DNA from 2 places in the Kosakonia sacchari SP1 genome. Region 2 is predicted to be linked to the other one. Evidence: predicted binding sites of a transcription regulator. Region 2 holds the regulator's gene; the other holds the start of a gene.
What was found. The regulator PhoB, encoded in region 2, activates phosphate uptake and scavenging genes when phosphate is short. The targets are predictions, from matches to a motif close to CTGTCATAAAACTGNCNNAT.

Region 1: a site for PhoB is predicted at 10,310-10,329, ahead of pstS (phosphate ABC transporter substrate-binding protein PstS). Genes of this name have one in related genera too.

What each region holds. Positions count from the first base shown of each region.
Region 1 is NZ_CP007215.2:4,877,277-4,892,774, forward strand. Features, by position in the region: gene atpA (F0F1 ATP synthase subunit alpha) at 1-497, shown strand, start outside; gene atpG (F0F1 ATP synthase subunit gamma) at 548-1,411, shown strand; gene atpD (F0F1 ATP synthase subunit beta) at 1,438-2,820, shown strand; gene C813_RS46025 (F0F1 ATP synthase subunit epsilon) at 2,841-3,260, shown strand; gene C813_RS46030 (right-handed parallel beta-helix repeat-containing protein) at 3,597-5,714, opposite strand; gene glmU (bifunctional UDP-N-acetylglucosamine diphosphorylase/glucosamine-1-phosphate N-acetyltransferase GlmU) at 6,058-7,428, shown strand; gene glmS (glutamine--fructose-6-phosphate transaminase (isomerizing)) at 7,636-9,465, shown strand; gene C813_RS46045 (hypothetical protein) at 9,531-10,109, shown strand; gene pstS (phosphate ABC transporter substrate-binding protein PstS) at 10,382-11,422, shown strand; gene pstC (phosphate ABC transporter permease PstC) at 11,546-12,505, shown strand; gene pstA (phosphate ABC transporter permease PstA) at 12,505-13,395, shown strand; gene pstB (phosphate ABC transporter ATP-binding protein PstB) at 13,442-14,215, shown strand; gene phoU (phosphate signaling complex protein PhoU) at 14,285-15,010, shown strand; gene C813_RS46075 (ADP-ribosylglycohydrolase family protein) at 15,044-15,498, opposite strand, start outside.
Region 2 is NZ_CP007215.2:3,778,448-3,793,945, forward strand. Features, by position in the region: gene C813_RS40920 (DUF2339 domain-containing protein) at 1-63, opposite strand, end outside; gene malZ (maltodextrin glucosidase) at 121-1,938, opposite strand; gene C813_RS40930 (2-hydroxyacid dehydrogenase) at 2,171-3,112, shown strand; gene proY (proline-specific permease ProY) at 3,167-4,519, opposite strand; gene brnQ (branched-chain amino acid transporter carrier protein BrnQ) at 4,603-5,922, opposite strand; gene phoR (phosphate regulon sensor histidine kinase PhoR) at 6,328-7,626, opposite strand; gene phoB (phosphate response regulator transcription factor PhoB) at 7,648-8,337, opposite strand; gene sbcD (exonuclease subunit SbcD) at 8,536-9,738, shown strand; gene sbcC (exonuclease subunit SbcC) at 9,735-12,875, shown strand; gene mak (fructokinase) at 12,907-13,815, opposite strand; gene rdgC (recombination-associated protein RdgC) at 13,915-14,826, shown strand; gene ppnP (pyrimidine/purine nucleoside phosphorylase) at 14,872-15,156, opposite strand; gene C813_RS40980 (AroM family protein) at 15,245-15,498, opposite strand, start outside.

The sequences.
Region 1 (15,498 bases), 1.1 Mb from region 2:
CCGATGGGCAGATCTTCCTGGAAACCAACCTGTTTAACTCCGGTATTCGTCCGGCGGTTAACCCGGGTATCTCCGTATCTCGTGTGGGTGGTGCAGCTCAGACCAAGATCATCAAGAAACTGTCCGGTGGTATTCGTACCGCACTGGCGCAGTATCGTGAACTGGCGGCGTTCTCTCAGTTCGCTTCCGATCTGGATGAAGCGACCCGTAAACAGCTGAGCCACGGTCAGAAAGTGACCGAGCTGCTGAAACAGAAACAGTATGCCCCTATGTCTGTTGCACAACAGGGCCTGGTGCTGTTCGCGGCTGAGCGCGGTTACCTCGAAGATGTGGAACTGGCGAAAATTGGTAGCTTCGAAGCCGCACTGTTGGCTTTCGCTGACCGTGATCACGCTCCGCTGATGCAAGAGATTAACCAGTCCGGTGGCTATAACGACGAAATCGAAGGCAAGCTGAAAGGCCTCCTCGATTCCTTCAAAGCAACCCAATCCTGGTAACGTCTGGCGGCTTGTCTTAGGGCAGGCCGCAAGGCATTGAGGAGAAGCTCATGGCCGGCGCAAAAGAGATACGTAGTAAGATCGCAAGCGTCCAGAACACGCAGAAGATCACTAAAGCGATGGAGATGGTCGCCGCTTCCAAAATGCGTAAATCGCAGGATCGCATGGCGTCCAGCCGTCCTTATGCAGATACCATGCGCAAAGTGATTGGTCACCTTGCAAACGGTAATCTGGAATATAAGCACCCCTATCTGGAAGAACGCGACGTTAAACGCGTGGGCTACCTGGTGGTGTCGACCGACCGTGGTCTGTGCGGTGGTTTGAACATTAACCTGTTCAAAAAACTGCTGGCGGATATGAAAGCATGGTCCGATAAAGGCGTTCAGAGCGAACTCGCGATGATCGGCTCTAAAGGCGTCTCTTTCTTTAATTCCGTAGGTGGCAACGTTGTCGCTCAGGTGACAGGCATGGGTGATAACCCGTCCTTGTCAGAACTGATTGGCCCGGTAAAAGTGATGTTGCAAGCCTACGACGAAGGTCGTCTCGACAAGCTTTATATTGTTAGCAACAAATTTATCAACACTATGTCTCAGGTTCCGACCATCACTCAGCTGCTGCCGTTACCGGCTGCAGAAGATGAAGAGTTGAAGCGTAAATCCTGGGATTATCTGTATGAACCTGATCCAAAAGCGCTGCTGGATACGCTCCTGCGTCGTTATGTTGAATCTCAGGTTTACCAGGGTGTTGTGGAAAACCTGGCCAGCGAGCAGGCCGCACGTATGGTGGCGATGAAAGCCGCGACCGACAATGGCGGCAGCCTGATTAAAGAGCTGCAGTTGGTATACAACAAAGCTCGTCAGGCCAGCATTACTCAGGAACTCACCGAAATCGTCGGTGGTGCATCCGCGGTATAACCAGGTTAATTCGTAGAGGATTCATGATGGCTACTGGAAAAATTGTCCAGGTAATCGGCGCCGTAGTTGACGTCGAATTCCCTCAGGATGCCGTACCGCGCGTGTACGATGCTCTTGAGGTTAAAAATGGTAACGAGACGCTGGTGCTGGAAGTTCAGCAGCAGCTCGGTGGCGGTATCGTACGTACCATCGCCATGGGTTCTTCTGACGGTCTGCGTCGTGGTCTGGAAGTTAATGACCTTGCGCACCCGATCGAAGTCCCGGTAGGTAAAGCAACACTGGGTCGTATCATGAACGTGCTCGGTCAGCCGATCGACATGAAAGGCGACATCGGTGAAGAAGAGCGTTGGGCTATTCACCGTGCGGCACCTTCCTATGAAGAGCTGTCCAGCTCTCAGGAACTGCTGGAAACCGGCATCAAAGTTATCGACCTGATGTGTCCGTTCGCTAAGGGCGGTAAAGTTGGTCTGTTCGGTGGTGCGGGCGTAGGTAAAACCGTAAACATGATGGAGCTGATCCGTAACATCGCGATCGAGCACTCCGGTTACTCTGTGTTTGCGGGCGTGGGTGAACGTACTCGTGAGGGTAACGACTTCTACCACGAAATGACCGACTCCAACGTTCTGGATAAAGTATCCCTGGTTTACGGCCAGATGAACGAGCCGCCGGGAAACCGTCTGCGCGTTGCGCTGACCGGCCTGACCATGGCTGAGAAGTTCCGTGACGAAGGTCGTGACGTTCTGTTGTTCGTCGACAACATCTACCGTTATACCCTCGCCGGTACTGAAGTATCCGCACTGCTGGGCCGTATGCCTTCAGCGGTAGGTTACCAGCCGACGCTGGCGGAAGAGATGGGTGTTCTGCAGGAACGTATCACCTCCACCAAAACCGGTTCTATCACTTCCGTTCAGGCGGTATACGTACCTGCGGATGACTTGACTGACCCGTCACCAGCCACCACCTTTGCGCACCTTGACGCAACCGTGGTACTGAGCCGTCAGATCGCGTCTCTGGGTATCTACCCGGCTGTTGACCCGCTGGATTCCACCAGCCGTCAGTTGGATCCGCTGGTTGTTGGTCAGGAACACTACGACACCGCGCGTGGCGTACAGTCTCTGCTGCAACGTTATCAGGAACTGAAAGACATCATCGCCATCCTGGGTATGGATGAGCTGTCTGAAGAAGACAAACTGGTGGTAGCTCGCGCACGTAAGATCCAGCGCTTCCTGTCCCAGCCGTTCTTCGTAGCGGAAGTATTTACCGGTTCTCCGGGCAAATACGTCTCCCTGAAAGACACCATCCGTGGCTTTAAAGGCATTATGGAAGGCGAATACGATCACCTGCCGGAGCAGGCGTTCTACATGGTTGGTTCCATCGAAGAAGCAGTGGAAAAAGCCAAAAAACTTTAACGCCTTAATCGGAGGGTGATATGGCAATGACTTACCACCTGGATGTCGTCAGTGCAGAGCAACAAATGTTCTCTGGTCTGGTCGAAAAAATCCAGGTAACGGGCAGTGAAGGTGAACTGGGTATTTTCCCGGGTCACGCGCCGCTGCTCACCGCCATTAAGCCTGGTATGATCCGCATCGTAAAACAGTTCGGTCATGAAGAGTTTATCTATCTGTCCGGCGGCATTCTTGAAGTGCAACCGAGCAGCGTGACCGTTCTGGCTGATACCGCTATTCGTGGCCAGGATCTCGACGAAGCGCGAGCCCTGGAATCGAAGCGTAAAGCAGAAGAGCACATTAATAGCTCTCACGGTGACGTGGATTACGCTCAGGCGTCTGCGGAGCTGGCGAAAGCCATCGCGAAACTGCGTGTTATCGAGTTGACCAAAAAAGCGATGTAACACCGGCTTGAACGTTAAAAAGCCAGTCTGGTTTCCAGGCTGGCTTTTTTTATGGCTGCGTTCCAGTAAATATGAAACTGAAAGTGTGTTTTATTATTTTGTGATGCAAGTCACAAAAATGTTGATCGGTTAAAAAATGAGGCGTAGACTCTTTTTTGTGAAGTTCATCACAGAAAATAACCTTCAGTCAAAGCAGGAAACCATTATGAAACTGATCAACAAAATCATCGCTCTCTTCAGCAACATGAACATCTCTTTCGGTACGTTCAATCATTAATTGCTGATATGCCGAGTGGCGCCACGCTTACCGTTGTGTGATAAGCGAGCGCCATCTGGCTACATCTTCAGTTCCGCCAGCACTGTCCCGCTATCCAGAACTTTTCCCTTGTTGTTCACGCTCTGCCCTTTCGCAATGAAATAATTCGTCTCATCAATATTTCCGGTCACTGCATCGTCATAGCGGCCCGGCGCACTGCGCACGGATTTGTTATTGGTGAATTTCCCCTGAGTAGACGCGTCACCGTAGGGACTTGGGCGAAAAATAAAGTTAAACCGTTGATTATCCGCAGCGATATTGTTCTCCACCACCAGCGCACCAGGGTTAAAGTTGTCAGTGAAACCGTCCAGATGGTTAGCAATCGCTTTACTGTTCCGCACCTGATGCGCGACTGGCTGTCCTTCTCCCCCCAGTTTGAAACCGTTGCTGGTATTGTTGCTGGCAATAGAATTCTCGATCACCACAACACCGTTCCCGCCGTCCTCAATCTTATTAAACAAATCAAAACCGTCATCGATATTGTCATGGGAGAAGCATCTCTCCAGGCGGTTCCCGTCACCGACGCGCATCTTCACCGCGAAACCGTCAGCGTTAATTTTGCCTGGATCTTCATTCCCCCATGACTCAGCATCGATCACGCGATTATGGCTCGCCCACAACGCGCGACCAATGTTTTCCGGTGAGGATATTTGAATGCCGGTATCGTCATTACGCCAGGCGACGACTTTTTCGATCACGTTATGACTACCCTGCACGCGCAGGCTCTTGTCGGTAACTTCAATGCCTTTGATATGCCAGTAGCTGGCATCAACCAGTAAACCGTGGATCACCGCTTTGCCATCGGCTTGCAGCGTTTTTGGTTTATCACGTAAGCCGCTGGCAGTGAGTGGGATTTCTGCCCGGGCATAATCTCCGGCTTTCAGGTTAATCGTCCCGCCTGGCGGCAGCAGAGAGATTGCTGTCGGCAAATCCAGAGGCGATGCAGCGGTGCCTTCACCATCCGCTTTACCATCGGCTGCGGCATACAGAGTAGAAGCCATCGTTCCGGCAACCCTTTCGACAGTGAATGTTTGCGCGATGGGAGTGGTGTCTTTGCCGCTTGTCGGCGTAAAGGTCAGTGCAAACGTGTTCTCTGCCGACAGGTGGGTTGGCAGAGTATACATTTCACCCGCTTTCACCGGTTTTTCATTACCGATCACCACTTCGTTCTGCCGAACGCTAAACAAGCCATCATAATTAGCGCGTGCCTGCACTGTGTAGGCTTCGCCAATGCTTTGTGTGGGAGAGGCTATTTGTACGACAACCGGCAACGGCTTAGTCTGCCAGGGCTTCGAGTCGATGGTCTGGGCTTTGCTGGTGGTTAATGTGGCATCGCTGACTACGATTTTGGCGTTACGTGAGGCAAAAAAACCCACGTAATAGTGATCCTTATTCTGCACCGAAATCAAATTGGCGCGCGGTACGCTGCGGCTGACCCATTGATCACTGCCCTGCGGTGCCCATGCGCTGATAAAACCGTCATTGGTACGTTCTAATTTCATGCGGAAGGTTGGCGTCTGGCGAAGATCAACCTCTTCCTGATAACTCTGTTTCGAGATCGTGGCGCCGGCGTTCCCCCACGGTTGGCTGATCCCCTCGCGGGTAATCGCTTGCATCTTCACGCGGAAATTATCTTTTTTATCCTGCGTCATAATGGCGTTCATCACCATATTCGATGCCGTCGGAAACTCTTCATAACCCTCTTTCAGCGGCTGCTGGCGCGGAGCACCTATCACGTCTCGTACCAGCAAACCTGCACCTTCCTGCGCGGCGGGTTTTGCACCGTTTTCCGGACCGAACTGTTCAACAGTAATGGTCGCCTGCAAGACAAAATTTTCGTTACTGGGAAGCTGGGTATAAAAAAACGTCAGCCCGTCGTGGGAATTGGCAATTTTGCCGCCACGGCTTTCAATGGTGATCGGATTTGTTAACGTTACCTCATCCGCGACAGAGAGCTTTTTACCGGCGATGGTGACATCATTGACGCCTATTTTTTCCGGTAACACATTCGATGAGAAATTCACGTCGGTAGATTGCCCGAAAGCAATAGCTTTCCAGACAGGGGCTGTTGCAGCCAACGCAGGAACGGAAATAAGTGAACTGCAAACTGTGAGGGCCAGAGGTATTTTATAATTCATTCTATTCTCCTGATTGATAATTGCCTGCCATTATCATCAAGATGAAACGCTGTTTCTTTTTTGTGCGTCACACTCTTCGATGATTAAAACGCCGTTTTGTTTTTGTGCGATCTTTATTCAGGATGAAAAAAATGGCTAACCCATTGTATGAATTAGCACCAGCAGGAAATGGCGCTATTTTTCAGCGGTAAACTGATTTACTCTGCGCACCAACTAGCATTCAAATGGCCTGTAATCGCCGAACTTGAGCGTTTCGTCGGCAATCCATTTCATGCTACAAAATATGTAGAATTTTCAACGTGAAAGAGGTTTACTTCTTTCCCAAAATAGAGTCAGGACGCATATGTTGAACACAAAAATGAGTGTGGTGATCCTTGCTGCGGGCAAAGGTACACGCATGTATTCCGATCTTCCCAAAGTGCTGCATACGCTTGCAGGGAAAGCGATGGTTCAGCATGTCATTGATACTGCGACTGTTCTTGGCGCGAACCACGTTCATCTGGTGTATGGACATGGCGGCGATCTGCTCAAACAACGCCTTTCTGACGATAAACTCAATTGGGTTTTACAAGCTGAACAGCTGGGCACTGGTCATGCGATGCAGCAGGCTGCGCCGTTCTTCGCTGATGACGAAGATATTCTCATGCTCTACGGTGATGTGCCGCTGATTTCAGTGGAAACACTGGAACGTCTGCGTGCGGCAAAACCGCAAGGTGGGATCGGTTTGTTAACGGTGGTTCTGGATGACCCTACTGGATATGGCCGCATCACGCGCGAAAACGGCGTCGTGACGGGCATTGTTGAACAGAAAGATGCCAGCGAAGAGCAGCGTAAGATTAATGAAATCAACACCGGTATTTTGATCGCCAATGGCGGCGATATGAAACGCTGGCTTGGCAAACTCACTAACAACAATGCCCAGGGTGAATACTACATCACCGATATCATTGCGCTGGCTTATCTGGAAGGGCGTGAAATCGTCGCTGTGCACCCGCAGCGCCTGAGCGAAGTGGAAGGCGTTAACAATCGTCTTCAGTTGTCGCGTCTGGAGCGCGCTTACCAGTCTGAACAAGCGGAGAAACTGCTGCTGGCAGGCGTTATGCTGCGCGATCCTGCTCGTTTCGATCTGCGCGGTACGCTGGAGCACGGGCGGGATGTCGAGATCGATGCTAACGTCATCATTGAAGGTCACGTTAAGCTTGGCCATCGCGTGAAGATCGGTGCTGGTTGCATCCTGAAAAACAGCGAAATTGGCGACGATTGCGAAATCAGCCCATACAGCGTTGTGGAAGATGCTCGTCTGGAAGCGGCATGTACCATCGGGCCTTTTGCGCGTTTGCGTCCAGGCGCTGAACTGCTGGCTGGCGCGCATGTCGGCAACTTTGTGGAAATGAAAAAAGCGCGTCTGGGTAAAGGCTCTAAAGCGGGCCATCTGACGTATCTTGGCGATGCGGAAATTGGCGACAACGTGAATGTTGGCGCAGGCGTTATCACCTGTAACTATGACGGTGCGAATAAGCATAAAACCATCATTGGTGATGATGTGTTTGTCGGTTCTGATACGCAGCTGGTGGCACCTGTCATGGTCGGTAAAGGTGCGACGATTGCCGCCGGTACGACGGTAACGCGCAACGTTAACGAAAATGAACTGGTTTTAAGCCGCGTGCCGCAGGTGCAAAAACAAGGCTGGCAGCGTCCTGTGAAGAAGAAGTAACGATTTCAGGGATGAGGGGAAAGATAATTCCCCCGCCCAAATGCAGTACCTATAAAAATAACCCCACTTTCTACAAGGCTCGGGGAGTCCGGTAATCGGACACTTACACTCAATAATTCGCGTTGTATAAAGGCAGCGTCGAAGCATGACGTGTAAACAGGTTGACCGACAACAAAAGGCATAATGCCAAAATCGGAATCAAAAAATATGTGTGGAATTGTTGGCGCAGTCGCGCAACGTGATGTAGCTGAAATCCTTCTCGAAGGCCTTCGTCGTCTGGAATACCGTGGTTATGACTCTGCTGGTCTGGCAGTGGTTGATGCACAAGGTCACATGACCCGTTTGCGTCGTCTCGGTAAAGTGCAGATGCTCTCTCAGGCAGCGGAAGAACATCCTCTGCACGGTGGAACCGGTATTGCGCACACCCGCTGGGCAACGCACGGTGAGCCATCGGAAGGGAATGCGCATCCGCATGTTTCTGACCATATTGTTGTGGTGCATAACGGCATCATCGAAAACCATGAACCGCTGCGTGAAGAGTTAAAAGCACGCGGTTATGTGTTTGTTTCTGAAACGGATACCGAAGTTATCGCGCACCTGGTGCACTGGGAACTGGAGCAGGGAGGTACGCTGCGTGAAGCTGTGCTGCGCACGATCCCGCAGTTACGCGGTGCATATGGCACGGTTATTATGGATACCCGCGATCCTAACACGCTGCTGGCAGCGCGTTCTGGCAGTCCGCTGGTTATCGGTCTTGGCATGGGCGAAAACTTTATTGCATCCGATCAGCTGGCGTTGCTGCCGGTTACCCGCCGCTTTATTTTCCTCGAAGAGGGCGATATTGCTGAAGTGACTCGCCGTAGCGTGACGGTTTTCGATAAATCCAGCACGCAGGTTAAACGCCCTGAGATCGAATCGAATCTGCAATACGACGCTGGCGATAAAGGTATTTACCGCCATTACATGCAGAAAGAGATCTACGAGCAGCCGAACGCCATCAAAAACACCCTGACTGGCCGCATCAGCCACGGTGAAGTTGATCTGAGCGAACTGGGGCCGAATGCCAACGAATTGTTGTCGAAAGTTGAGCATATTCAGATTGTTGCCTGCGGTACGTCTTACAACTCCGGTATGGTTTCTCGCTACTGGTTTGAGGCACTGGCGGGTGTTCCGTGCGATGTCGAAATCGCTTCTGAGTTCCGCTATCGCAAATCTGCGGTGCGTCGCAATAGCCTGATGATCACGCTGTCGCAGTCTGGTGAAACGGCAGATACGCTGGCGGCGCTGCGCTTGTCAAAAGAGCTGGGTTATCTGGGTTCGCTGGCAATTTGTAACGTTCCGGGTTCCTCGCTGGTGCGCGAATCCGACCTGGCGATGATGACCAAAGCCGGTACGGAAATCGGCGTTGCATCAACCAAAGCGTTCACCACTCAGCTCACCGTATTGCTGATGCTGGTGGCGAAACTGAGCCGCCTGAAAGGGCTGGATGCGGCCATTGAGCACGATATCGTTCACGGTTTGCAGGCTCTGCCGAACCGCATTGAGCAGATGTTATCGCAGGATAAACGCATTGAAGCGCTGGCAGAAGATTTCTCCGACAAGCATCATGCGCTGTTCCTTGGCCGTGGCGATCAGTATCCGATCGCGCTGGAAGGCGCGCTGAAGCTGAAAGAGATCTCCTATATTCACGCTGAAGCCTATGCTGCTGGTGAACTGAAACATGGTCCGCTGGCGCTGATTGATGCCGATATGCCGGTCATTGTCGTTGCGCCAAACAACGAACTGCTGGAAAAACTGAAATCCAACATCGAAGAAGTTCGCGCCCGTGGCGGCGTGCTATATGTCTTTGCCGATCAGGATGCCGGTTTCACCAGCAACGACAATATGCACATTATCGATATGCCGCATGTAGAAGAGGTGATCGCACCAATCTTCTATACCGTGCCGCTGCAATTGCTGGCTTACCACGTTGCGCTGATCAAGGGCACCGACGTGGATCAGCCGCGTAACCTGGCGAAATCGGTTACCGTTGAATAAGGTTTTAAGCTTGTCATCGTGTAGAAAGAGGTTGCCTTATGGCAGCCTCTTTTTTAAGGATACGCATGAGTTTGTTGGAAAAAATGGCAGGTGCGAGGTTGTATGCGCTCATCAATTATTGCCGGGGCGTTGATGCGGGAATCGCGGGTCGCAAGCTGGCGCAGTTGAAGCTGGCTGCGGAGGCATTTAAAGAGATGCCAAAAGCCTATCCTGCAGGCAGAGGTGGGATGACATTTTATGGCAGCGTAACGGTCGTGTTTTATGCCTTGTTACTGAGCTATGTCTGCCTTGCGCTGACGGTGAAAACCACCATTGGTGGTCTGGGTTTTATCGTCGGTGTCGCGGTATTTTTTATCCTGGTCGTGGCGCTTATCGGCATAGAAAAAGGGCGCACGCTCTCCTTAAAATTATTTTTGGTTGTCTGGTTGCTGTTATGTGTTTGCAACGTGCCAGTGGCAGGATGGCTGCTCATTACTCCGTTTTCCGCACTGTCTCTGGTTTTTTGGGGGATTGGTATTGTTCTGTTATGGCTTACACGGAAAGTGATGAACGGGCCGGAACTCACGAAATTAGTGCAGTGGCGTGTATCGCTAAAAATCGCTCAATTCCGGCGTCAGGCGTTGACGCAATCTAAGCGTAAATAAAGTGATAAGCGGTGGCATTTTCTCGCGTTTCGTTAGGACTTCTTGTCAGATTCAGCTACGTTTTTAATGTCATAAAACTAAAATTTTTCTGACATCTTATCGTCATCAGCTTTTTTATCTCGCTGATAAATCATCCGACATTCGTTAAATCGGGCCGTAATTCGTTGCTGTCATCAAACAGTAACAATCATTGCATATAACTGTCATCAAAGTGTCCTATTTTGCTCATCGTAGCCACTAAACAACGATTTACGATTCTTGCAGGAGACATTATGAACGTTATGCGTACCACTGTCGCAACTGTTGTCGCCGCGACCTTTTCTCTGAGTGCATTTGCTGTAAACGCAGCTGCCAGCCTGACAGGCGCGGGCGCAACTTTCCCGGCGCCGGTGTATGCCAAGTGGGCTGATACCTACCAGAAAGAAACAGGTAACAAGATTAACTACCAGGGTATCGGTTCTTCTGGTGGCGTTAAACAAATTACTGCTAAAACTGTTGATTTCGGTGCGTCCGATGCCCCCCTGTCTGACGACAAACTGGCTCAGGAAGGCCTGTTCCAGTTCCCGACCGTGATCGGCGGTATCGTACTGGCAATCAACGTCCCGGGTGTTAAATCCGGTGAGCTGGTGCTGGACGGCAAAACCCTGGGTGATATTTACCTGGGCAATATCAAAAAATGGGATGACGCGGCTATCGCCAAACTCAACCCTGGCCTGAAACTGCCTTCACAGAACATCGCTGTGGTTCGCCGCGCTGATGGCTCCGGTACTTCCTTCGTTTTCACCAGCTACCTGGCGAAAGTGAACGAAGAGTGGAAATCTAAAGTCGGTTCTGGTTCTACCGTTAACTGGCCGACCGGCCTGGGCGGTAAAGGTAACGACGGTATCGCCGCGTTCGTCCAGCGTTTGCCGGGCTCTATCGGTTACGTTGAATATGCTTACGCTAAGCAGAACAACCTGACCTACACCAAGCTGCTCTCTGCCGATGGTAAAGCGGTTAGCCCGACGGAAACCAGTTTTTCCAACGCGGCTAAAGATATCGACTGGAGCAAGTCTTTCGCGCAGGATCTGACTAACCAGAAAGGTGCGGATGTGTGGCCAATCACCTCCACCACGTTCATTCTGGTGCACAAAGAGCAGGCTAAACCTGAACAGGGTGCCGAAGTGCTGAAGTTCTTTGACTGGGCCTACAAAAAAGGCGGCAAACAAGCTAACGACCTCGACTACGCAACTCTGCCGGATGGCGTTGTTGAACAAGTTCGCGCTGCCTGGAAAGCCAACGTGAAAGACAGCAGCGGTAAAGCACTGTACTAAGCACTCGTTTTTGAAGAACATGGCGGATGGCGCTTACACCATCCGCCTTACAGATCTTCTGTAGGCCGACAAGCGCAAGTGCCTGCGGGCAAATTCGTAAGACGTTAAACTGAAGAGTAATTTATGGCTGCAACCAAGCCGGCATTTAATCCCCCGGGTAAAAAAGGCGACATGTTATTCAGCGCACTGGTAAGACTGGCTGCGCTGATTGTGTTATTGCTGCTCAGCGGCATTATCGTGTCTCTGATTTTCTCCTCATGGCCAAGCATTCAGAAGTTTGGTTTTTCTTTCCTGTGGACCAAAGAGTGGGATGCACCGAATGACGTCTACGGGGCGCTGGTACCGATTTACGGCACCATTGTTACCTCGGTCATTGCGCTGCTTATCGCGGTTCCGGTGAGTTTTGGTATCGCACTGTTTCTGACGGAGCTGTCGCCAAACTGGCTGAAACGTCCGCTGGGTATTGCTATTGAGCTGCTGGCGGCGATCCCGAGTATTGTTTACGGCATGTGGGGGCTGTTTATTTTTGCTCCGCTGTTCGCGACTTACTTCCAGGAACCGGTGGGCAATGTCCTTTCCAACATTCCTTTTGTCGGCGCGCTGTTTTCCGGCCCCGCCTTTGGTATCGGCATTCTGGCTGCCGGGGTGATCCTCGCCATTATGATTATTCCGTACATTGCGGCGGTCATGCGCGATGTATTCGAACAAACACCCGTGATGATGAAAGAGTCGGCTTACGGCATTGGCTGCACCACCTGGGAGGTTATCTGGCGTATTGTGTTGCCATTTACCAAAAACGGGGTGATTGGTGGCGTAATGTTGGGGCTGGGGCGTGCACTGGGTGAAACCATGGCGGTGACCTTTATCATCGGTAACACCTACCAGCTCGACAGTGCTTCGCTGTTTATGCCTGGTAACAGTATTACCTCTGCACTGGCGAATGAGTTTGCCGAAGCCGAATCGGGCTTGCATGTCGCGGCATTGATGGAACTGGGGCTTATCCTGTTCGTGATCACCTTTATCGTGTTGGCCATTTCTAAATTTATGATCATGCGCCTGGCGAAAAACGAGGGGGCACGCTAATGGCTACGCTTGAAATGCAAAGCACCGCTCAACTGGCTGAATCGCGTCGCAAAATGCAGGCGCGCCGCCGTCTGAAAAACCGTATTGCCCTGACATTGTCGATGGCGACCATGGCCTTTGGTCTGTTCTGGTTGATTTGGATCCTGCTGTCGACGGTTACACGCGGTTTTGATGGTATGTCGCTGGCGATGTTTACTGAAATGACGCCGCCACCCAATACGGCGGGCGGTGGCCTGGCTAACGCCCTGGCGGGCAGCGGACTGTTAATTCTCTGGGCAACGGTTGTCGGTACGCCGCTGGGCATTATGGCCGGGATTTATCTGGCGGAATATGGCCGTAAATCACTGTTGGCTGAAATTATTAGGTTTATCAATGACATCCTGCTTTCCGCGCCTTCGATTGTGGTCGGCCTGTTCGTTTACACCATTGTTGTCGCGCAGATGCAGCACTTCTCAGGTTGGGCTGGTGTGATTGCGCTGGCGCTGTTGCAAGTGCCGATTGTCATCCGTACCACGGAAAACATGCTGAAACTGGTGCCGGACAGTCTGCGTGAAGCGGCTTACGCGCTGGGAACGCCGAAGTGGAAGATGATTTCCGCGATTACCCTGAAAGCCTCGGTATCCGGGATTATGACTGGCGTGCTGCTGGCTGTCGCGCGTATTGCGGGTGAAACGGCGCCGTTGCTGTTTACCGCGCTCTCCAACCAGTTCTGGAGCACCGATATGATGCAGCCTATCGCTAACTTGCCGGTGACGATTTTCAAATTCGCTATGAGCCCGTTTGCCGAGTGGCAGCAACTGGCCTGGGCCGGGGTGCTGATCATCACTCTCTGCGTACTGTTGTTAAATATTCTGGCGCGCGTCATTTTCGCGAAGAGTAAACACGGTTAATTTTTGCGACGCGGCGAAAGCGGCGTCGAGTTGAGGAAAGAGATAAATGAGTATGGTTGAAACGACGCCGGGTAAGATTCAGGTTCGCGATTTGAACTTCTATTACGGCAAATTCCATGCACTGAAAAACATCAGCCTGGATATTGCCAAAAATCAGGTGACGGCGTTTATCGGGCCGTCGGGTTGCGGTAAGTCCACGTTGTTGCGTACGTTTAACAAAATGTTTGAGCTTTATCCTGAACAGCGCGCTGAAGGCGAGATCCTGCTGGATGGCGACAACATTCTGACGAACACGCAGGATATTGCGTTGCTGCGCGCGAAAGTAGGGATGGTGTTTCAGAAGCCAACGCCGTTCCCGATGTCGATTTATGACAATATCGCTTTCGGAGTGCGCCTGTTTGAGAAGCTTTCACGCCCGGATATGGACGAGCGCGTGCAGTGGGCTTTGACTAAGGCCGCATTATGGAACGAAACCAAGGATAAACTGCACCAGAGCGGGTACTCTCTTTCTGGTGGTCAGCAACAGCGTCTGTGCATCGCCCGCGGCATCGCGATCCGCCCGGAAGTTCTGTTGCTTGATGAACCCTGTTCCGCGCTCGACCCGATCTCAACCGGTCGTATCGAAGAGCTGATTACGGAACTGAAACAGGATTACACCGTTGTTATCGTAACGCACAACATGCAGCAGGCGGCGCGCTGTTCCGATCACACGGCATTTATGTACCTCGGTGAGTTGATTGAGTTCAGCAATACAGATGATCTGTTCACGAAGCCGAAGAAGAAGCAAACGGAAGACTACATTACCGGGCGCTATGGTTGATTTGCCGAACCGTAAAGGTCTCAGCAACCCTGTTACAACGTGAAATCTGTCGGGCATTTGGAGTGCACCATGGACAATCTCAACCTTAACAAACACATTTCCGGGCAGTTCAACGCTGAGCTGGAAAGCATTCGCACTCAGGTAATGACCATGGGTGGAATGGTGGAGCAGCAGCTTTCTGATGCGATCACCGCCATGCACAACCAGGACAGCGAGCTGGCTAAGCGCGTTGTTGAGGGCGACAAACAGGTCAATATGATGGAAGTCGCCATCGATGAAGCCTGTGTGCGCATTATCGCCAAGCGTCAGCCGACGGCGAGCGATTTGCGTCTGGTTATGGCGATCATTAAAACCATCGCTGAGCTGGAACGTATTGGCGACGTGGCGGATAAAATCTGCCGTACCGCGCTGGAAAAATTCTCCCAGCAACATCAGCCGCTGCTGGTAAGCCTTGAATCGCTGGGCCGCCACACCGTGCAGATGCTGCATGACGTGCTGGACGCTTTCGCCCGTATGGATCTGGACGAAGCGGTGCGTATCTACCGCGAAGATAAAAAAGTGGATCAGGAATATGAAGGCATTGTGCGTCAGTTAATGACCTACATGATGGAAGATTCCCGCACCATTCCCAGCGTGCTGACCGCGCTGTTCTGCGCCCGTTCCATCGAGCGTATCGGCGACCGTTGCCAGAATATCTGTGAATACATCTTCTACTTCGTGAAGGGCCAGGATTTCCGTCACGTGGGCGGCGATGAACTGGATAAGCTGCTCGCCGGAAAAGATCCCAAAGAGTGATGTGAAAACCCCCCAGCGATGAGGGGGTTTTTTTCAGGCCGATTTTGCCAGCAGCTTTCTTGCCAGCGTATCGATATCCTCGTACTGCCAGAGTTTGTCACGCCACGTTTGCGGAATGCCGTTTATCCCGTAAAACGCGCCAGCCAGTTGCCCGGCAATGGCGGCGGTAGTATCCGCATCATCGCCGAGGTTGGTGGCCAGCAGGATGGTTTCTTCAAAGTCGTTACCTTTGGCGAAACACCACAGCGCAGCTTCCAGGCTCTGCACGCAGTAACCGGTACCAAAAATCTCCGCCCGCGTTTTTTGCAGATAGCGACCTTCAGCGATATGGCGCAGGTTTTCCTGCTCCGGCAACAGCGCGATATCGGTCAGCGTTTCCCGCTTACTTTTGCCCTTTAAGGCATTCATAAGCTGTTGCGCGAACAGACGGCAGCTGGCGAGCGCTTCCGGCGCGGCGTGCGTCGTGCGTGAAGAGGCTTGTGCATATT
Region 2 (15,498 bases):
AATGGGCACCACTACCAGCGCCAGAAACAGCACCACCACGCCAAAGAGTAAAAGACCATCCATGTACTATCGCCTTCGCTAAAGGGGAGACGTAATGCCCGCCCCTTTTCGCGTGGCGATTCAGGCGGCGGACCAGACAGATGCGCTAATGGCTGAAAGCGTCAGCACATCATCCTGTAGCGTACCTGTACCTTCCTGAAGCCGCCAGCTTTTCCCCCGTAACAGCGGTGAATCCTCCAGTACAACTTCACAGGCCTCACCCCGGTTAATGGCGACTAAAACCCGTTGTTGACGGTAAACCCGCAAAAATACCAGCACATTGTCGTGCGCATAAATCACCAGACAGCCGCCGTAGCGCAACGCTTGCGAACGTGAACGCAACTTCGCCATGCGCTGATAAAGCGCCAGCAGCTTGCCATCCTGGCGCTTTTTGTCCCACGGGAATGGCTTGCGGCAAAACGGATCGTTAGCGCCATCCAGCCCCACTTCGTCGCCGTAATAAATACACGGCGTGCCCGGCCAGCTAAACAGCCAGACCACCGCCAACGGTAAGCGCGCAATGTCGTTGCCGAGCACCGTTTTAAAGCGCGGCGTATCGTGACTGTCGAGCTGGTTAAACATGCGCAATTGCTGCTGATGCGACAGCCCGGCGCGGTAGTTATCCATCCATGCCGCGCAGGTTTGCGCATCGATTTTTTGCGGATCATAAGAGAGATCGGTCTTAGCCAGAAAAGCCCACACTGGCAGGGTAAAACCGCGATAATTCATCGCCGCGTCTTCGGCATCCGCCTGTAACCACTGGCGGGCATCACCAAAATGTTCGCCAACAACATACGCCTGCGGCTGAGTCTCTTTCGCCGCCTGCGTAATGCCCGTGACATGGCACAAATTGTTACGCGCACCGCCATCTTCGCCCAGCATATGCACCACATCCAGCCGCCAGCCATCCATGTGCCACGGCGCTTTCAACCAGTGGCGCACCACGCTCTCTTCGCCCTGATAGATTTCGTCCACGACCGCGGGTGACTGGTAATCGAGTTTCGGCAGGCTCGCATACCCCAGCCAGTCGCGGGCGTGACCATTTTCATCAAAGCTGAACCAGCTACGCCAGCGTGAGTCCGGGTTGTGGCACGCACCACCCGTTGCGCGGTTATGCCGGTCGAACCACGCGTGGGAATCGCCGGTGTGATTAAAAACGCCATCCAGAATTAGCTTCATACCCGCTTCGCACGTGTTGTGTCGCAGGCGCAGTAGCGCCTCATCGCCGCCGAACTGCGGATCAACATGGCGATAATCTTCGGTGTCATATTTATGTACGCTGGGGGCGACAAATACCGGGTTGAGATACAGCGCAGTGACGCCGAGCTTTTTCAGGTACGGCAGTTTTTCGCTGATGCCGTCAAGATCGCCGCCATAAAAGGTCGAACCGCCCGCGTCGCCAGTCAGCGGATCGTCCCATTCACGCATGACGATTGGCTGCCCGGCCGCATGGTGATGATAGATTTGGTCTTGATTTTCGCCGCGCGGCAGGCTGCGGGCAAAACGATCCGGGAAAATCTGATAGAACACCTGATCCGCCACCCATTGCGGCCCGCTATCCGGCGCATCTATAGCGAACTGCTCAAGCCGCGCGGGCGGAAAGTGGCTAAAACCCTGCGGCGTAAACCAGATCTGGCGGTTTTCCCATAGCAGTTTAAAGCTGTAGCGACGACGCGGCTGCCCATTCGCGACATCGATTGCCGCCCGCCAGACAGTCACCCCATCGGCTGTCGGTTTGCGCGCGCGATGCATTACTACCGGCGTCTCTTCGTTATCGATTTCCGTGCGCAGCGTCACCCGCTCCGGCAGCGAGGTTCCGCTTAGCCAAAGGCTAATAACTAATTGATCCTGATTCTGTTTCACAAACGGCGCGACGGGCAAATGCCATGCATTCAACATCAAAAAATCCCCTTTGCTCAAAATGACGCCACTCTTCCACAGCGATTCTCACCCTGCCTCCTTCTTTCCGCTTTTTTCCGGGGGTGAGAGAGAGGGCGCAGATGTGATCTGGCGAGATATTCACCAGGCATTTGTGTGAGTTTTTCCGCGCCCGCTTCGTGCTGATGCCCGAAGCCGCAGGCAGACGTGCTTTTTATACTGATAAAAACTATAGATGAATAAAGGGCTTAGTATGAGCAACAAACCCGAGATCCTCGTCATTAGCGAAATTCCGCAGGCGATGATCGACACCCTCGAACGCCATTTCGTGGTGCATCGTTACTGGCAGCCCAATGCACAGGCTCTAGTGCGCGAACGCGCTTCTGCCATACGTGGCGCCTTGACACGCGCCGCGAAAGGCATCAGTACCGCGCTGATAGAGCAGCTTCCAGCGCTGGAAGTGATCAGCGGTTTCGGCGTCGGCGTGGATGCCACCGATCTCAATGTCTGTCGCCAGCGCGGAATAAAAGTCAGCAACACACCGAACGTGCTTAACGAATGCGTGGCCGATACCGGGCTGGCGTTAATGCTGGCCGTGACGCGGAAAATTTGCGAGGCCGACCGCTTTGCTCGCGCGGGCGAATGGGAACATGGCGCCTTTCCCGGCGCATGGAAGATGAGCGGCAAGCGCTGTGGCATTGTTGGCATGGGCAATATTGGCCATGACATCGCCCAACGTGCCGCGGCATTCAATATGCCGATTCATTATTTCAGCCCACGGGAAGCGCGCAACAACCACTGGCAGCGCCATGACTCGCTTATCAAGCTGGCGAACGCGGTCGATTTTTTAGTGCTCACATTGCCAGGCGGTGCGAAAACGCAGCACATTATCAACCGTGAAGTGCTGGAAGCGCTGGGGCCGGAGGGCATTCTGATCAATATTGCGCGCGGCAGCGTGGTTGATACGGAGGCGTTAATCGCTGTGCTTCAGGAAGGGAAATTACGCGGCGCCGGGCTGGATGTGTTTGAAGAGGAACCGCATATTCCGCCCGCGCTGCGCAGCCTGCAAAACGTGGTGTTATTGCCGCATATCGCCAGTAATACCGCCGAAACGCGCCAGGCGATGGCGGATCTAACCATCAATAATCTGGTGAGCTATTTTGCGCAAGGGAAACTGCTGACGCCGGTGGTGTAAGCCAGTAACGAGGGGAACATGCCGGACAAGCCTGACGCTTATCCGGCACAGTTATCAGGCTTTGCGGCGTTTAAACATCCAGCCAATCAGCAGCAGCACAATCCACGCGAAGCCAACATACAGAGAGATGCGGGTGTCCGGGTGCCAGCCAATCAGCACAATAATAAACACGAGGAAAATCAACCCGGCAACGGTAGTGGCTACCCCACCAGGCACTTTGAATTTCAGCGCTTTCACTTCATCAGCAGAGAGACGGCGGCGGAAACCAATCTGCGAGAGCAGGATCATGATCCACACCCACACCGTGGCGAAGGTCGCCAACGAGGCAATCACCAGGAAGACATTTTCCGGCATGATGTAGTTCAGATAGACCGCCAGCAGCAGCGCGACCGTCATCACCATCACCGTGACCCACGGAATACCGCGACGCGAGGTTTTGGCGAACATCTTCGGCGCACTTCCCTGCTCAGCCATGCCGTGCAGCATCCGTCCGACACCGAACACATCGCTGTTGATGGCGGAAAGCGAGGCGGTCAACACCACAAAGTTAAGAATGCTGGCGGCAAAGGTGATACCCATATGCTGGAAGGTCAGCACAAACGGGCTGCCGTTAGTGCCTACCTGGTTCCATGGATAAATGGACATAATCACGAACAGCGTCCCAACATAGAACACCAGAATACGCAGCGGCACGGAGTTGATGGCGCGCGGGATCGACTTTTCCGGGTCTTTCGCTTCGCCGGCGGTGATACCAATGATCTCAATACCGCCGTAGGCGAACATCACCATCTGCAGCGCCATCACCGTGCCAAGCCAGCCATTGCTGAAGAAGCCGCCGTGGCTCCACAAGTTGCTGATGCCGGTCGGCTCACCACCGTTGCCAATCCCCCAGATGATGATGCCGAACCCGGCGACAATCATGATGATGATCGTGGCGACTTTAAAGAACGAGAACCAGAACTCCAGTTCGCCGAACACCTTCACGCTCATCAGGTTAATGGCGCAGATAATCAGCACCACGCTCAATACCCAAATCCAGTGCGGCACCGTCGGGAACCAGACGCCCATATAGATGCCGAAAGCGGTCACATCGGCAATGGCGACAATCAGGATTTCAAAACAGTAGGTCCAGCCGGTGATATAACCGGCCAGCGGGCCGAGATTTTCCTGCGCGTAGCGGGAGAAGGAACTGGCAGAAGGGTTATGCACGGACATTTCGCCCAGCGCACGCATAATGATATACGCGGCGACACCGCCAATAATGTAAGCCAGCAGCACGCTTGGCCCGGCCATTTTGATGGCGTCTGCGGAGCCGTAAAACAACCCGGTGCCAATCGCTGAACCCAGCGCCATAAAGCGAATGTGGCGGGTGCTTAGCCCACGCTTCAGCTTATTAGTACTTTCCATCGTTTCCACTGCCATTATTCAACACAAAAATAAAAAACCACGGAGCGCGTACCCCGTGGTTAAACAAACCGTGTTTGCTGCTGTTAATGCGCGCTGGAAGTCACTTGTCGTCCTGCAGCGCGATCCCAGATTGCGGCCAGAATCACCATCACCAGACTTGGCATCAACCAGGCCAGCCCCTGCTCCGCCAGCGGCAAGCGCTGTGTCCAGGCAGGAAGGTGTTCAGCAAACGCGGAGGCTTTCACGCCGTCAAGGATACCAAAAAGCAGGCTGATAAACATGACCGGTGCGATAACGCGTGTTGAACTGTTCCAGAAGGAGCGGGTAAAACTCAGCACCACCAGTACGATACAGGGCGGGTAGATCATCGTCAGCACCGGAATCGAAATCTGAATCAGGTGGCTCAACCCGAGGTTGGACACCGCCATTGAGAAGATACCCAGAATAAACACCAGCGCACGGTAAGAGAGCGGCAGATACTGCGCGAAAAACTCGGCACAGGCGCAGGTCAGGCCAACCGCCGTCACCAGGCAGGCGATGAAAATCAGTGCCGCCAGCAGGAAGCTGCCCGCACCGCCAAAGGTGTGCTGAACGTAAGCATGCAGAATGGCAGCGCCATTGGCAGATTGCTCAACCAGCGAAGAGCTGTCTGAGCCCAGGCGGAACAGCGCCAGATACAGCAGCGTCAGACCCACGCCAGCCATCAGGCCAGCCCAAACGGTGTAACGGGTCAGCAGACGCGCTTCGGTCACGCCGCGCGAACGCGCCGCGTTAACAATCACAATGCCGAAAACCATCGCGCCTAGCGTATCCATCGTCAGGTAGCCGTTGACGAAACCGTTGGAGAAAGAGGCGTTCTGGTAGGCGTCCAGCGCGTGGCTGATGGAACCCGCCGGCCAGACAATCGCGGCGATCGAGAGGATAGTCAGCGCGATGATTTTCAACGGGGCAAGGAAGTTACCCACGGTATCAAGCAGTTTGCCCGGATAGAGCGACACCAGGATCACCAGCGCGAAGTAAACCACGCTGTAAATCAGCAGCGGCATCGCGCCTTCGCCGGTCAGCGGTGCAATCCCGACTTCAAACGAGACGGTTGCCGTACGCGGCGTCGCAAACAGTGGCCCAACCGCCAGGTAGCAAACCGTTGCCAGCAGAACACCCGCCACTTTCCCAATCGGCGTGCTTAGGCTATCGACGCCACCGCCGACTTTCGCCAGCGCGACAACGGTGAGCACCGGCAAACCCACAGCGGTAATCAGAAAGCCAAACGCCGCCGTCCAGACGTGTTCACCCGCCTGTAAGCCGACCATCGGAGGAAAAATGATGTTACCTGCGCCTACGAAGAGGGCAAAGGTCATAAAGCCCAGAGCAACAATGTCTCGTGGTTTTAAGTGATGGGTCATAAGTTTTACTGCCTGTGGATGTGGTGTCGTAAAGTGATGAATTATTGGCCTTTCCCGACCGAACAATAAAACGCCAATTGCGTGAAAAATCAGCGGGAAATGCTTTATGTACAACGTGGCGAAGAATAGTTTTTCGATTTACCACGTAAACACAGTCGGTCTGACAATGTACGGGCGCAATTTAAACGCTTATAACGTTTAAAGGCAAGGTGGGATCGCAAAACCAGATGGTTATGCTGCATTGCAAAAAACAAGCAGTCAAATACTCCATTTATAAGAAAAACACATGGCTGATCATGCGAACAAAAAAGCAGCAGACGTACAAAATACGTTTCAGCTGTGGTAGACGGTGCGGGAAAGCGGCCTGTTTTCGCAGGCCGCTGGAAAGATATGCTGACAGAGCCTTCAGGAAGCGGCTTTTTTGGCAACCAGACGTTCCGGCAGGACAAAGCTAAAGCGGGTACGCTTGCCCGGTTCGCTGACGATATCAAGGCGGCTTTCGTGGTGATTCACCGCGTGTTTGACAATCGCTAACCCAAGACCGCTGCCGCCGGTTTGCCGCGAGCGGGCTTTATCCACCCGGTAGAAACGTTCGGTCAGGCGCGGAATATGTTCTGCGGCAATGCCCGGTCCGTTATCTTCCACGCTAAATTCCGCGCCCTGCGGTACATGCTGCCAGCGCACAATAACGTGCGTGCCTGCAGGCGTGTGGTTGACGGCGTTATAGACCAGATTCGAGATTGCGCTACGCAGTTGCTCCTCATTACCAAGCACTTTGAGCGCGTTATCCACTTCAAAACTGAAAGTGTGCTTTTGTTGACTGAGGGTTTGCGCTTCCCGTTCGACAACCCGCAACATCATCGGCACATCAATGGTTTCGTTAGGCGGTAGCGTCGGCGCAGCTTCAATTTTCGACAGCGTGAGTAACTGGCGGACCAACCCTTCCATCCGCGACGTTTGTTCACGCATAGTGTGCAGCGCTTTTTCGCGCGGCGCCCCTTCCAGTGTTTGCTCCTGCATCATTTCCAGGTAGCCCTGCAAAACCGTTAACGGCGTGCGCAGTTCATGACTAACGTTGGCAAAAAAGTTACGCCGCGCACCTTCCAGCTGGTGCATTTGCGTCACATCACGCGCCACCATTAGCAGTTGTTGCTCGCTGTAGGGCATGACGCGGATCTCAAGATGCCGCCCATTATTGAGCACCAGATGCAGAGGTCGGCCAAACTCCTGATTCCTGATGTATTTCGTAAATTCTGGGTAGCGCAGCAAGTTAAGGATATTCTGGCCGTTGTCGTCCGGCCAGCGCAGCCCCAGCATCTGCTGTGCAAGACCGTTACACCAGAAAATCGCCCCCTCTTCGGTGGTGAGGATCACCGCATCCGGCAGCGATTCCGCACCGCTGCGAAAGCGTTTGATCAAATTTCCCAGTTCGCGGCGGCGCTTTTTGTTACGCATCTGCATCTGGTGTAGCCCGTAAAGTAGCGGCTCCCAGCTTCCCGTGCCCGGCGGCGGCGTCATGCTTTTATCGACCCACAACCACCAGGAAAGGCGCAGTAAATTCCAGAAATGCCAGATCAGCAACCCGGTTACCGCGGCGAACAAAAACCAGGGCAGGTAACCGAAAATCGCGCCGAGAATAAAGGCGGGGATACAACAAAGGAGGAGCTCCAGCACCAGCCTTTTCCATGACAGCCGTTCCAGCACGCGTCACACTCCTGTCAAATTTCAGAAACGGGTCGAAAAACGATATCCCGTGCCGCGCACTGTTTGCACCATACGATCGTGGCCGCTGTGTTCCAGCGCTTTGCGCAGACGGCGAATATGCACGTCCACGGTTCTGTCTTCAACGTAAACATTGGTTCCCCATACGTGGTTCAGCAGTTGTTCGCGGCTATAAACACGTTCGGGGTGCGTCATAAAGAAATGTAAGAGTTTAAACTCTGTCGGTCCCATATCCAGCGGATTCTCACCGGTCATTACGCGATGTGAGGAAGGATCGAGGCTCAGCCCCTGCATTTCAATCACCTCTTCCACCGCCATCGGTGAAATACGGCGCATCACGGCTTTAATGCGCGCGACCAGCTCTTTCGGTGAAAATGGCTTGGTAATGTAATCGTCCGCCCCCGTTTCCAGACCGCGAACGCGATCCTCTTCCTCCCCGCGCGCGGTCAGCATCATCACCGGAATATCACGGGTCATCGCTTCGCGTTTAAGATGTTTAATAAACTGAATGCCAGAACCGCCAGGCAGCATCCAGTCCAGTAAAACCAGGTCGGGCCAGGGTTCGTTAAGTTGGTTCACCGCGCTGTCATAATCTTCAGCTTCCACCGGTTGAAAACCATTTTGCTCGAGCACGAAGCACACCATTTCACGGATCGGTGCTTCATCTTCTACGACCAGAATTCGTCTCGCCATAATTCGCCCTGTTTTAATTAAGTCGTCAGTATAGGTAGCGGCGCCATTATGCGTCAGTTTTATGACAGATTTATGAATAAGATGACCGCTATATGACCCGCGCGGTGGCTGTGTGACAGCGCAAATTTGCGTTCGGTTATGTCCCTCATCTGCTTAATGTTTATAATCTGCTTTACGCTTTTTCGCCACGGAACCGCTATGCGCATCATTCACACTTCAGACTGGCATCTGGGTCAAAACTTCTACAGTAAAAACCGCGCCGCCGAACATGACGCTTTTCTCGACTGGCTGCTCGCCGCCGCCGAAACGCATCAGGTGGATGCCATTATTGTCGCAGGCGATATTTTCGACACTGGTTCCCCGCCCAGCTATGCCCGCGAGCTTTATAACCGCTTTGTGGTCAAACTCCAGCAAACGGGCTGCCAGCTTATCGTGCTGGCGGGAAACCACGATTCCGTGGCCACACTAAACGAATCAAAAGAGATCCTCGCCTACCTGAAAACCACCGTGGTAGCCAGTGCAGGCGCCCAGCCGTTCCTGCTAGAGCGCCGCGATGGCGAACCCGGTGCGGTATTTTGTCCGGTGCCATTTTTACGCCCGCGCGACATTACCGTTAGCCAGGCAGGGCTTTCCGGACAACAAAAACATCAACATTTGCTGGCGGCGATCACCGATTACTATCAACAGCAATTTACTAAAGCCTGTGAACTGCGCGGTGACAAACCACTGCCGATTATCGCCAGCGGCCATTTAACCACGGTGGGTGCCAGTAAAAGTGACGCGGTACGTGATATTTATATCGGCACGTTAGACGCCTTCCCTGCACAAAATTTTCCGCCGGTGGATTACCTCGCGCTCGGCCACATTCATCGGGCGCAGAAGATTGGCGGCCAGGAGCATATCCGCTACTGCGGCTCGCCCATTGCGTTGAGTTTTGATGAAACCGGGAAAAACAAAAGCGTCAATCTGGTGACATTCGCCGAAGGTAAGCTCGCCGATGTCACGGCGCTGGCGGTGCCGGCAACCCAACCGTTAGCGGTGATCAAAGGCGATTTTGTTGAAATCTGCCGTCAGTTAGAACAGTGGCGCAATGCCCCCGCAGAGCCCCCCGTATGGCTGGATATTGAAATCGAAAGTCATGAATATCTGGCGGATATGCAGCGCAAAATCCAGCAGGTGACAGAAGATTTGCCAGTCGAAGTGCTGCTGGTGCGCCGCAGCCGCGAACAGCGCGAACGAATTCTTTCCGGCGAGTTACGCGAAACCTTAAACGAATTAAAAGTCGAAGAGGTCTTCGCCCGCCGCCTTGCGCTGGCAGAACTCGACGACACACAAAATGCGCGGTTACACACGCTGTTTAGCGAAGCGCGCCAGGCGCTGGATGAGGAGAATGAGGCATGAAAATCCTGAGCCTGCGGCTAAAAAACCTGAACTCGCTTAAAGGCGAGTGGAAAATAGACTTCACCGAAGAGCCGTTCGCAAGCAACGGTCTGTTCGCCATTACCGGCGCGACCGGTGCGGGGAAAACCACGCTGCTCGACGCCATCTGCCTGGCGCTGTACCACGAAACACCGCGCCTTAGCACCCTTTCACAATCGCAAAACGATTTAATGACCCGCGATACAGCTGACTGCCTTGCCGAAGTGGAGTTTGAAGTGAAAGGCGTCGCCTACCGCGCGTTCTGGAGCCAGAGCCGCGCCCGCGGGCTGCCGGATGGAAACTTGCAAGCCCCGCGCGTTGAGCTGGCGGCCTGCGCCGATGGCAAAATCCTTGCCGATAAAGTGAAAGATAAGCTTGATCTTACCGCCTCACTGACCGGGCTGGATTATGGCCGCTTTACCCGTTCCATGCTGCTGTCGCAGGGGCAGTTCGCCGCCTTCCTCAATGCGAAACCGCGTGAACGCGCAGAGCTGCTCGAAGAGCTGACCGGCACCGAGATTTACGGCCAGATTTCCGCCATGGTGTTTGAAAAACACAAAGCGGCGAAAACCCGGCTTGAGCAGTTGCAGGCGCAGGCAAAAGGCGTGGAACTGCTTAGTGATGAGCAGCGCCAGCAGCTTGCGCAACGTTTGCAGGCGCTTACTGACGAAGAGCAACGTTTGCTGGCAGGGCAGCGCGACATACAGGCGCAGGCCAACTGGTTGAACCGCGACGCAGAGTTACGCGCCGCGCGCGGACGCGCGCAGGCCGCACTGGTACAGGCTCAGCAGGCGCTGGCCGGTGCTCAGCCTCAGATAGCGGCGCTGGAACGCGCGCAACCGGCGCTGCAATTGCGCCCGCTATGGGATCGGCTTGAGGAGCAGCGTAAAGCGCTGGTTCGCACCCGTGCGCAGAGCGAAGAAGTAAATACTCGCTTACATGCCAGCCTGTTACAGCGTGCGCGCATTCGCGTTAGCGCCCAGCAGCAGCATGCAACATTGCGGGAAACGCAGAAAACGCTGGAAAGCTGGCTTGCTGAGAACGCCCGTTTTGAGCGCTGGCAGAACGAATTAACCGGCTGGCGCGTGTTGTTCAACCAGCTGGAAGAAGAGAAAAAACAGTGGCTCGGCCTGCAACAGCGTGTGCAGACTCACGAGGCGAAACTGCGCACCTTGCCTGAATCGACACTGGCAATGAGCGCGGAAGAGACGGCGGCGGCAATGGCGTTGTGCGCGCAAAACCGCCCGCTACGCCAGCAACTTACCGCCCTGCATGCCCGTTTTGCTCCGCTGCGCAAACAGCTGGCGCAGCGCCAGCAGAGCTTGCTTGATTTACGCGCCGAGCAGGAAAAGATCGGTGTTGAACTGGCGCGTAAACGCGAGCTGTACAAAGAGAAAAACCAGCTGCTGACGGAAGTCACGACCATTTGCGAGCTGGAAAACCGCATCAAAGATCTGGAAAGCGAGCGCGCGCGTCTGCAACCGGGTCACCCTTGCCCGCTGTGTGGCGCAACCGAACATCCGGCGATTGCGCATTATCAAACTCTTGAGCCAGGCGTCAATCAGGCACGGCGCAGCGCGCTGGATCTGGAAGTGCGCCAGGTCAAAGAGGATGGCGTCGCACTTGGCGAGCGGCTGAAAGGGTTGGCTGAACGCTACGAAAAAGATGAGCGCGAAGTGAAAAACCTACAACAAGAGGAGCAAAACTGGTTGCAGGAGTGGGCAAAAGCCTGTGCCGCGCTCAGCGTCACGCTGGAGCCGCATCGCGAGCTTACCAGTTGGCAAAGCGCGCAGGATGCTTATGAACATCAGCTTTATTTGCTGAACCAGCGCCAGACACTGCAGTTGCAAATCCGCGAACTTCATCAACAAAGCGAGCAGTATCAACAAGCTGTGGTTGCCCGCCGTGAAAAACTGGCGACCACGCTGCAACAACTGGATCTGGCCCTGCCGCCGGAAGGCGAAGAGGAGCTGTGGCTGGCGGCGCGCACGCAGGAAGCCGAACAGTGGCAATATCAGCAGCAACAGCTCAGTGCGCTGCACGAAAAGATGGCGCAACTCACGCCGATCCTCGACACACTACCGGAAAGCGACAGCGCCAACGACGGGCAGACAGCAGCGCTGGAAGGCTGGCGGAAAGTACACGATGCCTGTCTTGCGCTGCAAAGCCAGTGGCAAACCCTGCATCAGCAACTGGCGCAAGAGGAGCAAACCGCAGCCGCGCTGGAGCAACAATTTACCGATGCGCTGGGAAAAAGCGTTTTCACCGATCATCAGGCCTTTCTAGACGCCCTGCTCACCGAACCTGAACGCCAGCGCCTTGAGCAGTTACGTCAGAAGCTCGACAGCGAATGCCAGCAGAAACAGGCAGTAGCGAACAGCGCTGAACAGGCACTGAGCGCACACCAGGCACAGCCGCCTGCGGCACTCGCCCCGGATACCACGGTTGAAAGCATCGGCCTGGCGCTGGACTCGATGTCGCACCAGCTTCGGGAAAATACCACCCGCCAGGGGGAATGCCGTCAACAGTTGAAGCAGGATGAAGATAACCGTAAGCGCCAGCAAAATGTAATGCAGGAGATAGCGCATGCCAGCGTGTTGTATGACGACTGGGGCCATCTGAATGCGCTTATCGGCTCCAAAGAGGGAGATAAATTCCGCAAATTCGCCCAGGGTTTAACGCTGGATAACCTCGTCTGGCTGGCGAACAACCAGCTTAATCGCCTGCACGGACGTTATCTGCTGAAACGCAAGGAGAGCGATGCCCTGGAACTGGAGGTAGTCGACACCTGGCAAGCGGATGCGGTACGCGATACACGCACCCTTTCCGGCGGCGAGAGTTTCCTGGTCAGTCTGGCGCTGGCACTGGCGCTCTCCGATCTGGTGAGTCATAAAACCCGCATCGATTCACTGTTCCTCGATGAAGGCTTCGGCACGCTGGACAGCGAAACGCTGGACACGGCGCTGGATGCTCTTGACGCGCTGAACGCCAGCGGCAAAACCATCGGCGTGATTAGCCATGTGGAAGCAATGAAAGAGCGCATCCCGGTGCAGATCAAAGTGAAGAAAATTAACGGACTGGGCTACAGCAAGCTCGACGGGAAATTCGCGGTGAGTTAAAAATCAGGGCGCTTAACCGCGCCCTTGTTGTTTATTCGCCCTGCGGCCACAGCCAGGCCGCGCCGCGTACGCCACTGGAATCGCCGTGCAGCGCTTTGCGGATCGGCGTTTCGCACTCACCGCCAAATACCCAATTGCGCAGCAGCACCGGTACGGTCTGGTAAAGACGCTCGACGTTACTCATGCCGCCGCCCAGCACAATCACATCCGGGTCAAGAATGTTCACCACATGCGCCAGCGATTTCGCCAGCCGCAGCTCGTAGCGGCTAATCGCCAGTTCCGCCACCGCATCCTGTTCGTTGACCAGACGCATGATCTCATTGCCCCTGAGCGCCTTGCCGCTAAGCCGCTGATAATCCGTGGCAAAGCCGGTGCCGGAAATAAAGGTTTCAATACAGCCCTGCTTGCCGCAATAACAGGGAACTTCGCTGCGATAGCGCAGCTCGTCCTCATCCATCCACGGCAACGGATTGTGCCCCCACTCGCCTGCGGTGCCGTTACCGCCGATGTGCGCATGCCCGTTAAGCGCCACACCGGAGCCGCAGCCGGTGCCAATAATCACCGCAAACACCGTTTGCGCACCGGCTGCCGCGCCGTCCACCGCCTCGGAAACCGCCAGGCAGTTGGCATCGTTTGCCAGCCTCACTTCGCGATTTAACCGCTGGCTCAAATCCTTATCGAACGGTTTACCGTTCAACCAGGTTGAATTGGCATTTTTCACCACACCGGTGTAGGGCGAAATCGAACCGGGAATGCCCATGCCCACCGTGCCGCGCTGCCCGGTCGCTTTTTCCGTGAGATCCACCAACGAGGCGATTAGCTCAATGGTCTGCCAATAGTCACGCGGCGTGGCCTGGCGATGGCGAAACAACTCTTCGCCTTGTTCACCCAGCGCAATGATTTCTGTTTTTGTACCACCTAAGTCGATACCGATACGCACATCAAACTCCTCATAGTGGACCACGCATTAGCAATGCAACGGCGGCGACAATTCGCTATCATGCCCGCTGCATTTAACGACAAGGCCGTGGAAAAAATCATGCTGTGGTTCAAAAATTTAATGGTATACCGTCTCAGCCGCGATGTTGCGCTGCGTGCGGAAGAGATGGAAAAACAGCTTGCCCCACTATCGTTTACTCCATGCGGTAGTCAGGATATGGCGAAAACTGGATGGGTTCCACCGATGGGTTCACACAGCGACGCGCTGACCCATAGCAACAACGGCCAGATTATTATCTGCGCGCGTAAAGAAGAAAAAATTCTGCCGACGCCGGTAGTCAAACAAGCGCTGGAAGCAAAAATTTCCCGTCTTGAAGCCGAGCAGGGTCGCAAGCTGAAAAAAACAGAAAAAGATTCGCTGAAAGACGAAGTGCTGCACTCCTTACTGCCGCGTGCATTCAGCCGCTTCAGCCAGACCATGATGTGGATCGACACTGTGAATGGCCTGATTATGGTCGACTGCGCCAGTGCCAAAAAAGCGGAAGACACGCTGGCGTTGCTGCGAAAAAGCCTCGGCTCGCTGCCGGTGGTACCGCTGACGATGGAAAATCCTATCGAACTGACGCTGACCGAATGGGTGCGTTCCGGTACGGTAGCGCAGGGTTTCCAGTTGCTGGACGAAGCAGAACTGAAAGCGATGCTGGAAGATGGCGGCGTGATCCGTGCGAAAAAACAGGATCTGGTGAGCGATGAAATTGCCGTACACATTGAGGCAGGCAAAGTGGTCACGAAGCTGGCGCTCGACTGGCAGCAGCGTATCCAGTTCCTGATGTGCGATGACGGTTCCGTAAAACGCCTGAAATTCTGCGATGAGCTGCGCGATCAGAATGAAGATATCGACAGAGAAGATTTTGCCCAGCGCTTCGATGCCGATTTTATTCTGATGACCGGCGAACTGGCGGCGTTGATTCAAAATCTGGTGGAAGGCTTAGGCGGCGAAGCACAGCGCTAACCTTTTCTCCACAGACAAACGCCCGGATTTTCCGGGCGTTTTACATTAGAGGTAACGGCAGAGGTAAGAACTCGGTTCCGCCACCTGCAAATGAAACTCGCTATGACCAGGTACGTTGAACACTTCGCCCGCGGCGTAAGCTTTCCATTCGGTTTCGCCCGGCAGCAGCACATTCAGCGCGCCGCTTACCACCGTCATCTCTTCCGGCTGCGCGGTGCTGAAAGTGTATTCCCCTTCCGCCATAACCCCAACGCTGGCACGGCCAGTGCTACTGCTGGTAAAACCAATGGATTTCACTTTACCGGAAAAGTATTCGTTACTTTGAAGCATGAACTGGCCCTTATAAAGAAAATGTATGGAAAAACACTATAGAGGCCGGACTTTGCTTCTGTCACGAGAAATTCACACGATTGCAGGCCTAAACCAGCAGTTCAGATGCCAGCCGCGCGGCCAGCACATTCGACAGTAAAACGGGCACATCCAGCGCTTTTTGCAGTAAATCGCGGTGATACTGGTGGAAACCAAGGCAATCCAGCATCAGCACATCCGCACCGCGCTCAATAAGCCCTTTACCCGCTTCAATTAATTCCTGTTCTGTCGCCAGGTAAGGGTGAGCCAGCGCGTAATAAGGTTCATTTTCCAGCACTTGCCATTTTTTCTTTTGCTGCGCCA